Linked DNA regions of Shimia isoporae. The protein of the gene in region 1 interacts with the protein of each later gene in a pairwise test. Links are inferred from orthologs where the notes say so. Each region holds a gene or a part of one and is shown on either strand. Other genes may lie near its edges.

Region 1 (6,919 bases):
AGCCCAACTCGAGGCCGATGACGCCAGCGCCGATGACAACCATTTTTTTAGGCACTTTCGGCAACTCCAGCGCTCCGGTGCTGTCCACCACGATGCCTTTGTCATTGTCCACTTCGACACCTGGCAATGAGGACGGCACCGAGCCGGAAGCGATCACGATGTTTTTGGTTTCGTGCACGTCATCGCCAACCTTGACCTTGCCCGCAGCGGGGATGGACGCCCAGCCCTTGATCACGGTGATCTTGTTCTTTTTCATAAGGAATTCGACGCCGGAAGTGTTTTGGCCGACAACGTCTTCCTTGTAGGTCTTCATCTGGTTCCAGTCGACCGACTGGGTCTTACCCTTGAGCCCCATCGCGGCGAAGTTGTGTTCTGCTTCGTGTAGCATGTGGGTTGCGTGCAAGAGGGCCTTGGAAGGAATACAGCCCACGTTCAGGCAGGTGCCGCCGAGGGTGTCGCGGCCTTCGACAATCGCGGTCTTGAGGCCCAGTTGGGCGCAGCGGATGGCGGAGACATAGCCGCCGGGGCCAGCGCCGATGATGATGACGTCATATTGGGACATGGGTCATTTTCCTTTGGTTTGCGAAGCCCGAAATCGCGGGTCTGTATCGCGTCGGTATTACATCGGTATCGCGTCGGTACGCGAGTTGCCAGATGCGAGCAAATAAAACTGGGGCGCCAGATCCATTGATCGGCGCCCCTACTCTGATCAGAGATCCATCAGCAGGCGACGCGGATCTTCGAGCGCTTCTTTGACGCGCACGAGGAAGGTCACAGCGCCTTTGCCGTCCACAATGCGGTGGTCGTACGACAATGCCAGATACATCATCGGGCGGATCACAACTTCGCCGTTGATTGCCATCGGACGGTCCTGAATTTTATGCATGCCAAGGATGCCGGACTGTGGCGGATTGAGGATCGGGCTGGACATCAGCGAGCCGTAGACGCCGCCGTTGGAGAGCGTAAAGGTGCCGCCCTGCATTTCCGCCATCGACAGTTTGCCGTCGCGGGCGCGCTTGCCTTTCTCTGCAATCGCTTTTTCGATTTCCGCAAAGGACATGCTGTCGGCATCGCGGATCACAGGCACCACAAGACCAGTCGGTGTACCGGCGGCAACGCCCATGTGCACGAAGTTCTTGTAGACAATGTCGGTGCCGTCGATTTCGGCGTTCACCTCGGGCACTTCTTTCAGCGCGTGACAGCAGGCCTTGGTGAAGAAGGACATGAAGCCCAGACGTACGCCGTGTTTCTTTTCGAACTCGGCTTTGTACTGGTTGCGCAGTTCCATCACCGCGCCCATGTCGACCTCGTTGTAGGTCGTCAGCATCGCTGCAGTGTTCTGGCTGTCTTTCAAACGGCGCGCGATGGTCTGACGCAAACGGGTCATTTTCACCCGTTCTTCACGCGCTTCGTCTTCCGCTGCGACCGGCGCGCGTGGTGCGGCAGTGGGTGCGGCGGCGGCAGCCGGTGCCGGAGCCAACGCGGCCTTCATCACGTCTTCTTTCATGATGCGACCGTCGCGGCCTGTGCCTGTAACGGAAGCAGGGTCAATGCCTTTTTCAGCCATCATTTTATTCGCCGATGGCGCGTTTTCTACGTCTGCGGACGCCGCCGGAGCTGCGGCCGGTGCAGGGGCAGCAGCCGGAGCGGCGCTTGCGCCAGCCGAGGCGCCGCCGATCACGGCAAGCTTTGCCGAAGCATCCACGGTGGTGCCCTCAGGGGCAACGATTTCGGTCAGCACGCCAGCGGCCGGTGCCGGGACCTCTACGGATACTTTGTCGGTTTCGAGTTCGCAGAGCATTTCGTCTTGCGCCACGGTGTCGCCTACGGCCTTGAACCAAGTGGACACGGTGGCCTCGGTCACGGATTCGCCGAGGGTCGGGACCATGACGTCAACGGCATTGCCACCGGACGCAGCAGGCGCCGATTGCGGGGCTTCCGCGGCGGCAGGTGCGGGTGCAGCACCTTCGCCTGCGTTGATCACGGCCAAAAGGGCATCCACGCCAACAGTGTCGCCTTCGGCGGCTACGATCTCGCCCAATACGCCAGCGGCAGGGGCGGGTACTTCGACGGTTACCTTGTCGGTTTCCAGCTCGCAGAGCATTTCGTCGACTGCGACTGCGTCACCCGGCTTCTTGAACCAGGTTGCGACGGTGGCCTCGGTGACGGACTCGCCAAGGGTTGGGACTCGTACTTCGGTCATGGATCAGTTTCCTTCCATGGAGAGCGCGGCATCCACCAGCGCTTCTTGTTGGGATTTGTGTTGGCTTGCCAGACCGGTTGCAGGCGAGGCCGAGGCGGCGCGGCCAGCATAGGTCGGGCGGGTGTGTTTGGCTTTGATGCGCGTCAGCGCCCATTCGATGTTGGGCTCGATGAAGGACCATGCGCCCTGGTTCTTGGGCTCTTCCTGACACCAGACCATCTCGGCGCCTTTGAAGCGTTCCAGCTCTTTGATGAGACTATGTGCCGGGAACGGATAGTATTGCTCGATCCGCATCAGATAGATGTCGTCGATGCCGCGTGCGTCGCGTTCTTCGAGCAGGTCGTAGTAGACTTTGCCCGAACACATTACGACACGTTTGATGTCCTTGTCCTTCTTCAGCTTTGTATCGGAATGACCTTTTTCGGCATCATCCCAAAGCACCCTGTGGAAAGAAGAACCCTCAGTGAAATCCTCGACATCCGAGATCGCCAGTTTGTGGCGCAGCAAGGATTTCGGGGTCATCAGGATCAAAGGCTTACGGAAGGTGCGGTGCAGCTGTCGACGCAGAATGTGGAAGTAGTTCGCCGGCGTGGTGCAGTTGGCAACGATCCAGTTGTCACCGCCGCACATCTGCAAGAAGCGTTCCAAACGTGCAGAGGAGTGTTCCGGCCCCTGACCTTCGAAGCCATGCGGCAGAAGGACTGTCAGGCCAGACATGCGCAGCCACTTGCTTTCACCGGAGCTGATGAACTGGTCAAACATGATTTGAGCGCCATTGGCGAAGTCGCCGAACTGGGCCTCCCAGAGGGTCAGTGCGTTCGGTTCTGCCAGCGAATAGCCGTATTCGAAACCGAGAACCGCGTATTCCGACAGCGCGGAGTCGATCACTTCGTACTGGCTCTGTCCGGCACGTATATTGTTCAGCGGGTAGTACCGTTCTTCGGTTTCCTGATTCACGATGCCGGAGTGGCGTTGCGAGAAGGTTCCGCGGGTGGCGTCCTGACCTGCCAGTCGCACCGGATAGCCTTCGGTCAGCAACGAGCCAAAGGCCATTGCTTCTGCCGTTGCCCAGTCAAAACCTTTTCCGCCTGAGAACATCTTACCGCGCGCATCCAGCAAACGTCCCACGGTTTTGTGCAGGGGGAAGCCTTCTGGCACCGAAGACAACGCCTTGCCGATTTCGACGAGAGTATCATCCTTGATCGAAGTCTGGCCGCGTTCGTAGTCTTCGCCGCGTTTGTCCAGGTGAGACCAGCGTCCGTCGAGCCAGTCAGCCTTATTGGGTTTGAATTCTTTTCCGGCCTCGAACTCTTCGTTCAAATGAGCCTGGAACGACGCTTTCATATCCTCGATTTCGCCTTCGGGGATCAGGCCGTCCTTCACCAGACGCTCGGTGTAGAGCGTCAGGGTGGTTTTGTGCTTCTTGATGTTTTTGTACATCACCGGGTTGGTGAACATGGGCTCGTCGCCCTCGTTATGACCAAAGCGGCGGTAGCAGAACATGTCGATGACGACGTCTTTCTGGAATTTCTGACGGAACTCCGTCGCGACTTTGGCCGCGTGTACCACGGCTTCCGGGTCGTCGCCGTTCACGTGGAAAATCGGTGCTTCGACGACCAGCGCGTTGTCTGTCGGATAGGGGGACGAACGCGAGAAGTGCGGCGCGGTGGTGAAACCGATCTGGTTGTTCACCACGATGTGCATTGTGCCGCCGGTCTTGTGACCTTTGAGCCCGGAGAGGGCAAAACACTCTGCCACCACACCCTGACCGGCAAAGGCCGCATCGCCGTGCAGCAGGATCGGCATTACCTGAGTGCGGTTCTCATCATTGAGCTGGTCCTGTTTGGCACGGACCTTGCCCAGAACCACAGGGTTCACAGCTTCGAGGTGCGAGGGGTTCGCAGTCAGTGACAGGTGGACATTGTTGCCGTCAAATTCCCGGTCAGAAGAGGCACCAAGGTGGTATTTCACATCGCCAGAGCCGTCCACGTCCTCAGGTTTGAAGCTGCCGCCTTGGAATTCGTTGAAGATGGCCTTGTAGGGTTTGGCCATCACGTTGGCCAGAACCGAAAGGCGGCCACGGTGGGGCATGCCGATGACGATTTCCTTGAGGCCAAGGTTGCCACCACGCTTGATAACCTGCTCCATCGCCGGAATGAGGCTCTCGCCGCCGTCCAGGCCGAAGCGTTTGGTGCCCATGTACTTCACGTGCAGGAATTTTTCGAAGCCTTCCGCTTCGACAAGCTTGTTCAGGATCGCCTTGCGGCCCTCGCGGGTGAAGGTGATTTCCTTGTCGTAGCCTTCAATACGCTCTTTCAGCCAACCGGCTTCTTCGGGGTTGGAGATGTGCATGTATTGCAGCGCGAAGGTGCCGCAGTAGGTGCGCTTCACGATGCTCATGATCTGGCGCATCGTGGCGATGTCGAGACCCAGAACCTTGTCGATGAAGATCGGGCGGTCCATGTCGGCCTCGGTGAAACCGTAGGATTTCGGATCCAGTTCCGGATGCGGGGTCTGGTCGCGCATGCCGAGCGGATCGATGTCCGCAATCAGGTGGCCGCGAATACGGTAGGCGCGGATCAGCATCAAGGCGCGGATAGAGTCCAGCACGGCACGCTTGATTGCCTCGTCCGATACTTCCACGCCAGAGGAGGCTGCTTTTTCCTTGATTTTCTTGCCCGCGGCCTTGGCCTCGACCTGTTCCGTCCACTCCCCCGTCAGGGATTGGGTCAGGTCGTCCGTCGGTTGCGGCGGCCAATCTGTGCGTGCCCATGACGGTCCGGTGGCCTCAGCCTTTACATCCAGTTCCGCGTCACCAAGCTGGCGGAAGAATTCCTGCCAGACGTCGTCGACCGCATTGGGGTCGGCGGCGTAGCGGGCGTACATCTGTTCGAGGTATTCCGCGTTGTGCCCCTGCATGAAGGAAGAGGCGTGGAAGATGTCATTGGGGCTTTGGTCGGTCATTTTGGCACCTCATGTGGGTTGGGACCGGGTTTGTTTTTTATGGCAACGAAAATCTGCATCACTTTCTATAACCTTCGGATGAAGGCCCTCGGCTTGGACCAAGAGCCCAAGCCATAACGGGGAGGCTTGGCGGAGGCGAAGAACACTTTCTTTTTTTCCGTTTTTGAGTTCATGGCGCGCTCCAGATGTCCAGAAGGAGCTGTTCCGCTAGCTTCTGGTCGATTTCTGTGCGCAGGTCGCTTGTGAGTTCGGTCGCGGCGACACCGTCTCCGTGATCACGGTCAACAAATAGGTTTTCCCGTTCTGGAAAGTATTCGCCGCGAATGTCTTCAAGAATTCCGTCAATTTCGGAGTAGATTGCCTTCGCCTGCGTATTGCCAATTTTTAGTTTGGGAGCGTTTCTGGAAAAGTCACTCAAGTGACGCATAACGCGACCGCGTTGATGATGGTTTCTTGGAAGCGGCGGCCTCCCTGCAAACACCTTGTTGATCTCAACTGCGTAATTTACGAAATCGGCACCGATAGCTTCGTTCATGCGTTCTGGGCTATCAAAAGCACCGGTTACGCCGACGATTTCTGCGAAATCATCGTAGAGATCGCCGTTTTTCAAAGTGTCCCGTTCAAGTAGGCGGACTTGGAGGTCGCCCTCGGTTTGAGACCACAATTGAAGGTTGGTTTTCCATCGAGAGATACGTTTTTGTACACCGTCGGCTCTTTCTGAATATTCAGAGAAGGTCGTTGTGTGACCTGCGCGGAGTACTTGAGAATAGAGGCTCGCGTACCACTCTACAGGCTCACGCATGTAGACGACATAGGTCACCTTGCCAAAATAGCGTGCCAGAAAGGTTTCGAGGCCCTCTATTTGTTCAGCAGACATTGAGAAGAGATGCTCGCAAGACCCTAGAAAGACTCCGTCTTGAGCTGATAGATTTTCCAGCTCGTTAGACGCCTGTTCGTGAATCGCGGGTAACTTGCGCGCTTGTTCGGCAGCGATACGGGCAAACGCTGACTTTTTGGAGTAACCGATCTCCTTGTGAGCGACCCAGGAAGCACAGCGGTGCAGTTGCATATCCGGACCTATCATGCCGGTCTGTTTCATCTGAACGACGCCTTGCTCGCGCAGAGCTAGCTCATTGAGAGCCTTCCACCCCTGAATCGAGGTCGAACCGGTCTTTTCCATGCCAATATGAATGATCGCGTCCAACTTGGGCTCCGATAGTAGAAACGTGTTACTTGGTGACGTTACAAAAAATCCGGGTGCGAGTTACAGCGGTTCCTGCTTCAGGCTTTGGTCCTTTGGCCTGAAGAGTGGGGTATAGTCCGCCTGCGGTGTCCGACGTCTCATCGGTCGGGCACCGCATTGGTTTGATATGCCGGGCAGCGGCCAACTTAGCCGAGCTCGATGGCTTTGAGCACTGCTTCGCCGAGGCCCGCGGGGCTGTCGGCGACTACGATGCCGGCTTCTTTCATCGCGGCGATCTTGTCGTCTGCGCCACCTTTGCCGCCGGCAACGATTGCACCGGCGTGGCCCATGCGGCGGCCGGGAGGGGCGGTACGGCCGGCGATGAAGCCTGCGGTCGGCTTCCAGCGGCCTTTCTTGCGCTCATTGGCGAGGAATTCGGCTGCTTCCTCTTCTGCGGAACCACCGATCTCACCGATCATGATGATGGACTGGGTTTCGTCGTCGTCCAGGAACATGTCGAGGATATCGATGTGTTCGGTGCCTTTGATCGGGTCGCCGCCGATGCCCAC
Region 2 (6,357 bases), 1.1 Mb from region 1 along the record:
GTTCTGGAGGAAGACAAACTCGCGGAACTGGGCATGGGGGCGCTACTTTCTGTTGGTGAAGGCAGCGACAGCCCGTCCAAAGTGGTTGTCATGCAATGGAACGGCGCCGAGGATGCAAGTGCGCCACTGGCGCTCGTCGGCAAGGGCGTCGTGTTCGACACTGGAGGCATCAGCCTTAAGCCGGCTGCCGGCATGGAAGACATGACCATGGACATGGGCGGTGCCGGTGTTGTTGCCGGAGCAATGAAGGCTCTGGCGTTGCGGAAGGCCAAGGCGAATGTTGTCGGACTTGTGGGTTTGGTCGAAAACATGCCGTCTGGTCGGGCAACACGTCCCGGCGATGTCGTGACCTCGATGAAGGGCGATACAATTGAAGTCATCAATACCGACGCGGAGGGACGCCTGGTTCTGTGTGATGTGATGCACTATGCACAGGAGCGCTTCAGCCCGGCGGCGATGGTGGATCTGGCCACTCTGACCGGTGCGATCATTATCGGTCTGGGCCATGAGAACGCCGGTGTGTTTTCCAACGATGATGCGTTCTGCAATGGCTTCCTGAAAGCTGCCTCTGCCGAGGGTGAGGGCGCTTGGCGCATGCCATTGGGCAAGGCCTACGCGGATCAACTCAAGAGCCGCATTGCCGACCTCAAGAACGTGGGCGGGCGTCCGGCGGGGTCTGTGACCGCAGCCGAATTCCTGCACCGTTTTGTGCAGGACGACGTGCCATGGATACACCTGGATATCGCGGGCGTTGCGAGTGTGAAAGGCGAGACGGCGCTTGCGCCCAAAGGCGCGACCGGATGGGGTGTGATGGCTCTGAGCCGGTTGGTTGCAGATAGGTTCGAGGTCTAAGTACCTTGGGTGCCGCGTATTTTTACCACCTGACACAAAGGCCGATGGACGCGACGTTGCCGATCCTGCTGGAGAAGGCACGGGGCGCGGGTTGGCGGGTTGTGGTGCGCGGCACCAATGCTGACCGCATGATGTGGTTGGACGAGAAGCTTTGGCTACAGGGCGACGAGAGCTTTCTTGCGCATGGGGTTTCCGGTGGACCGCATGATGCGTTGCAGCCGATCCTGCTGACCACTGAAGTCGAGTTACCGAATGCGGCAACCTGCATTATGTCGATCGACGGGGCAGTTGTGTCCGCCCAAGAAGTGAAGGACGCCGAGCGGGTTTGTATCCTGTTTGACGGGCATGACATGGATGCGGTGCAATATGCGCGGACCCAATGGAAAGACCTGACCGACGCTGGTTGCGCCGCGCAATACTGGTCTGAGGAAAGCGGCAACTGGCAGAAGAAGGCGGAGAAGGAAGAGGGGTAAGTCGCGGTTTGCGTCTGTTCACTCTTATCTGATCGGGTTCTTGCTGTTTTCTGACGATGGTGCAGATCTCTACCGCGTCAAAATCAGCTTGTTTCCTGCAATCGTGATTTGGGAAAAGCGGTTCAGGTACGTCATGCCGAGAAGGCTGGTGGACATCTCGCCGTCGTTGACGCTGGCGGGGACATTGCGGTCTGTGTACCCGCCGAAGCGCACCTCATCGAGGCGCACTGGCGCAGTGGCAACGGGACCGTTTGCTGTCATCGCGCGGCCAAAAAACGGCAGGTTGTCCGGATCCAGACCGGCGCGTACTGCGTCTTGTTTGGACAACACGAGATCGCTGGCGCCAGTGTCGACAACAAAGGCAATGGACGCGCCATTCACATCAAGGGTTGCGTGAAAATGCCCGTCGCCGGAACGTGGAAGTTCAATGCGGCCTTCATCCATGAGTACGGTTTGTACCGGTTTCACGGTTGAGCGGATGTCTTCCCAAAGTCCGACCGCGGCAATGGCGCCCAGAAAAATCAACGCCCAGATTGCTGCATATTGAAGTGTTTTGCCGATGCGTTCTCTTTGTGCGCCGACAAACCAGAACCCGACAAACACCAAGAGCAGCATCAGATACGCCATATGGCCGAAATCGTCGCCTGTCATGATACCTCCTGAGTAAGATATAGGTCTGAAAAGTCAGGAAAAAAGAGTTATCCCAACATGCCTACATCACGCAGTCCGTCAAGGATGAACTGAACCGCCAACGCTGCCAGAAGCATCCCGAAGAGGCGCGTGACGACGATGATGCCGGTGCGCCCCAGAGCACGTTCGAAAAACCCTGCGGTCAGGAATAGGACAAAAAGGATCAGGACAACAAAAACCGCAACTCCAAGCATCAGGAGTTTTGACTGGGTGTCGTAATATTGACCGACCAGCAGGATTACCGTGGTGATGGCACCCGGGCCTGCAATTAGTGGCATTGCCAGAGGGAAGACCGAGGGATCTTCGTGATCGGGTTCTTCCTCTGCTTCTTCTGCCTGTCCCTCGCGCCGCTTTGTGCGGCGTTCAAAGAGCATGTCGAAAGCAGTGATGAACAGAAGCAGTCCGCCTGCAATTCGGAAGGCAGGCATGGAGATGCCGACAAAGCCGAGTACGGCCTCACCCATAAAGGCAAACAGGGACAGCAGAACGACGGAAATTACGCAGGCACGGATAGCAATGCTGCGGCGTTGTTTGGCAGGGATGCCCTGGGTCAACGAAATGTAGATCGGCAGGAGGCCGATCGGGTCGATGATCACGAAAAGCGTCACAAAAGCAGTGACAAGCGCGGCGGTTTCCATGCAGGGTCCTGTGTCGTTGAAGTGAGGCTAGCAGTCAGCCTTCGGCTTTTTCAAGCTTTTCAAGCGCGGTCATCCAGAGGTCCTCAGCGCGGTCTTGTGCATCGCGCACTTCGGCATATTTCTTCTGCCAGACCTCCATTTCGCCGAGTTTCGCATCCTCATAAAGCGTTGGGTCGGCAAGTTTGGTGGCCAATTTGTCTGCCATTTCGTTGAGTTTTTCGATGCGGTCTTCGCATTTTCTAACTTCTGCGCGAAGGGCAAGGATGTCGTCACGGCTGGCCTTTTTGGGCGCTGGTTTGTCGGCTTTGGGTTTTCCGGTTGGCTTGTCAGAAGTTAGCAAAAGCTTGCGATAGGCCGGAAGATCGTCCTCATAGGGTTTGACCGTGCCGTCCTTAACAAGCCAAAGCCGATCTGTAACCAGCGTCAGCAGGTGCATGTCGTGGCTGACGAGGATGACCGCGCCAGAGTAGGCAGTGAGGGCTTCGACGAGGGCCTCGCGGCTTTCTATGTCGAGGTGGTTGGTCGGTTCGTCGAGGATCAAAAGATGTGGCGCGTCCAGCGTGGCGAGCAGAAGCGAAAGACGCGCTTTCTGACCGCCCGAAAGTCGGCCCACCTCGGTTTCGGCTTGCGCGGCCATAAGGCCAAAGCCTGCGAGACGTGCCCGCAGTTTGGCCTGACCTTCATCGGGGCGCTCGCGCATTAGGTGTTGGATCGGGGTTTCGTCGACATAGAGTTCGTCCACCTGATGCTGGGCAAAGAAACCGATGCGCAGTTTGGAGGACTTGGTGAATTTGCCGCCCATAGCGTCAAGGCGGGACGACAATAGTTTTGCGAGAGTAGACTTGCCCTGACCGTTTTTGCCCAGCAGGGCGATACGGTCATCCTGGTCGATCCTCAGGTTGAGATTCTTCAGCACGACGGTGTCGCCGTACCCAGTGGATCCGCCTTCAATAGCGATGATTGGCGGGGACAGTTCTTCCGGGGTCGGGAAGGTGAAAACCACTCGTGCTGCGTCTTCCGGCGCTGTGATTGGCGTCATCCTCTCCAGCATTTTGACACGGCTTTGCGCTTGTTTCGCCTTTGACGCCTTTGCCTTGAACCGGTCGACGAATTTTTGCAAATGCGCCCGTTGTGCTTCTTGCTTTTTGGCTGCCGCCGCTTGAACCGCACGTTGCTCTGCCCGTTGGCGGGCAAATTGGTCATAGGGTCCGGTGTAGTAGGTCAGTTTCCGTTCATCCAGGTGCAGGATCGCACCAACGGACCGGTTCAGGAGTTCGCGGTCGTGGGAAATGATCAGTACGGTGTGGGGGTACTTGACGAGATAGTTTTCCAGCCACAGCGCACCTTCAAGGTCGAGGTAGTTTGTGGGTTCATCGAGCAAAAGGTAGTCAGGTTCCGAGAACAGGACAGCGGCGAGGGCCACGCGCATTCGCCAGCCGCCGGAGTAGGCGGAGCAGGGTTTTTGCTGATCCTCGTGGTCAAAGCCAAGGCCTTTGAGGATCGATCCGGCGCGGGCTTCGGCGCTCCATGCGTCGATGTCTGCCAGTCGGGTCTGAATTTCGGCGATGCGCGCGGGGTCAGTGGCGGTTTCGGATTCGGCCAACAGGTCAGCGCGTTCTGTGTCCGCTGCCAATACCGTGTCGATCAGTGAAACCTCGTTTGACGGCACCTCTTGGGCGACACCGCCGATCCGGGCCCGCTGGGGCAGGCTGATGCTTCCGCCCTCCAATGACAGCTCCCCCCGTATCAAACGGAAAAGCGTAGTTTTACCTGCGCCGTTGCGGCCGATCAGGCCCACCTTGTGACCCGGTGGAATGGTGGCGGAGGCCTCCTCAAAGAGAGGGCGGCCTTCGACGGAATAGGAGATGTCAGAAATCTTGAGCATGAGCGCGGTGTGACCCATGCGCGGCGCGGCGTCAATCACTGCTTTTCAAGTTGGATTTGCCGTGCTATCGGGGCGCCAATTTGGAACCGGAAGCGGGCAGGGTGTCCGCGCCACAGTTAGAGGAAAACAGACATGGCTCTGGAACGCACCTTCTCGATCATCAAACCCGACGCAACCCGCCGTAACCTGACCGGCGCGATCAATGCCAAGTTCGAAGAAGCTGGCCTGCGCATCGTTGCTCAAAAGCGCATCCACCTGACCAAAGCACAAGCTGGTGTTTTCTACGCCGTGCACAAAGAACGTCCGTTCTATGACGAACTGTGCGAATTCATGGCGTCTGCGCCGATCGTTGCACAGGTTCTGGAAGGCGAAGGCGCCATCGCGAAAAACCGCGAAGTTATGGGCGCAACCAACCCTGCCGACGCAGCACCGGGCACCATTCGCGCCGAGTTCGCAGAGTCTGTGGGTGAAAACTCCGTTCACGGTTCTGACGCACCGGAAACTGCAGCGGTTGAAATCGCATACTTCTTCTCCGGTCTGGAGCTGGTGGGCTAAGCCAACCGTCCTTCAGATGGATGAATTGAAACGCGGGAGGGAAACCTCTCGCGTTTTTCTTTTGTGGGCAGGCTTTTATCGTTTCTCTATCACGCCAATCGCGTCGAGTGCGGCTTCGAGATCAGATCGCCCTTTGTCATGGGAGGACGCCTTGATTGCGTCAAAGCGCTTGCGCAGGGCCTCTTTTTCCTTGCCCTTGCAGTCGTTCCAAGGTCGGCCTTGAAGGCCCATCACCAGAACATAATAACCTATGAAATGCGGGCGAGTGCCGGTTTTGAGCAGACGGGCGTATGTTTCGTCCGGCCCCAATTCGCGAACTTCTTCGGCCGAACTAATGCCTGCGCGTGCACAGGCCTGCTCGTAAGCTGGACCCAAATTGCGAATGGACGAAATCGGTGTGCTCATGACTGCAGCTTAATCCGCCGCAGATAGAGCGCAACCGTCAGATGGAGGCCCAGTCGGTGAAAATCGGTTTTGGTTTTTCCGGCTTTGGTTGGGACTTGCTCTCAGGCTTTGCAGTCGGCGCGGGCTTTTGGCCAGCGGGTGTGGTCACGTAAGGCATGAAACTGCTCCAATGGTTGCGGGTCTATTGCCCGATTGACGGCTTTTGCCGACTTTGTGTTCTCGGATCATGACACAGGTCTTGGACTTGTGCGTGCCGGAAATGAGGTGATTTCTTGCCGTTGTGTCTTGGAATCCACAGTGTTGACCGGGGCTGACGGCCAAAAAAATTCCTTGCTTACACGGGTTTGGCTCCGCAGAGTTGAAGCCTGAGCGCAGGCCAACGGTGTCTGCGAGGATTTGTTGAACGATTGATCGCAGGCAATTGGGAGGCCGGAATGGCTGGTGGAGTGACCGTGTTACGTCCCTTGATGTACTTTGTGGTCAGCGGTTTCTTTTTGGTAGCAGGATTGGTGTTTGCAGCCGAAGTCCTGGTGCCCTTGTCGATTGCGATTTTGCTTTTTGTCCTCGTGACGGCGATCGTCGACAGGGTCAGAGATCTGCGGATTGGCGGGCGGCATGTTCCAGCAGCGATCGCGCATCTGGCCGCACTTTGTGCCGTGCTTTTTGGCCTGTGGGTCATCGTCACTATTTTTGCGTCCCAGGCTGGGTCGGTGACCGAAGCCGTGCCGCGGTATGAAGCGCGATTTGACAGTATTCTGACCCGAATTGTGGCTCTGGTTGGCGATCAGAATTTTGAGGCAGCCAAGGCGGCTCTTTCCGAGATGGAGATCGCGGGGTTTGCAACAGGTGCGATCAGTTC

The links.
Region 2: the proteins of BXY66_RS02755 (region 1) and BXY66_RS07980 interact in binary tests that used the Escherichia coli proteins (3 or more experiments, as listed by UniProt). The link is inferred for Shimia isoporae from one-to-one orthologs.

Annotation. Positions count from the first base shown.
Region 1 is NZ_SMGR01000001.1:551,715-558,633, forward strand. The notes cover bases 2,007-5,517. They hold BXY66_RS02755 (2-oxoglutarate dehydrogenase E1 component), read right to left. Parts: upstream 5,168-5,517; coding sequence 2,207-5,167; downstream 2,007-2,206. Other genes in these bases: odhB (2-oxoglutarate dehydrogenase complex dihydrolipoyllysine-residue succinyltransferase), read right to left, coding at 2,007-2,203; BXY66_RS02760 (hypothetical protein), read right to left, coding at 5,337-5,517. In the rest of the region: lpdA (dihydrolipoyl dehydrogenase), read right to left, coding at 1-562; more of odhB, read right to left, coding at 710-2,006; more of BXY66_RS02760, read right to left, coding at 5,518-6,371; sucD (succinate--CoA ligase subunit alpha), read right to left, coding at 6,557-6,919. UniProt on the Escherichia coli protein: E1 component of the 2-oxoglutarate dehydrogenase (OGDH) complex which catalyzes the decarboxylation of 2-oxoglutarate, the first step in the conversion of 2-oxoglutarate to succinyl-CoA and CO(2).
Region 2 is NZ_SMGR01000001.1:1,622,978-1,629,334, reverse strand. The notes cover bases 2,114-5,062. They hold BXY66_RS07980 (ABC-F family ATP-binding cassette domain-containing protein), read right to left. Parts: upstream 4,539-5,062; coding sequence 2,688-4,538; downstream 2,114-2,687. Other genes in these bases: ndk (nucleoside-diphosphate kinase), read left to right, coding at 4,671-5,062; BXY66_RS07985 (MarC family protein), read right to left, coding at 2,114-2,653. Also shown: BXY66_RS08000 (leucyl aminopeptidase), read left to right, coding at 1-852; BXY66_RS07995 (DNA polymerase III subunit chi), read left to right, coding at 858-1,325; BXY66_RS07990 (retropepsin-like aspartic protease family protein), read right to left, coding at 1,395-1,976; more of BXY66_RS07985, read right to left, coding at 2,024-2,113; more of ndk, read left to right, coding at 5,063-5,093; BXY66_RS07970 (TfoX/Sxy family DNA transformation protein), read right to left, coding at 5,169-5,498; BXY66_RS07965 (AI-2E family transporter), read left to right, coding at 5,933-6,357. UniProt on the Escherichia coli protein: Genetic data indicate it may be involved in ribosome assembly or function.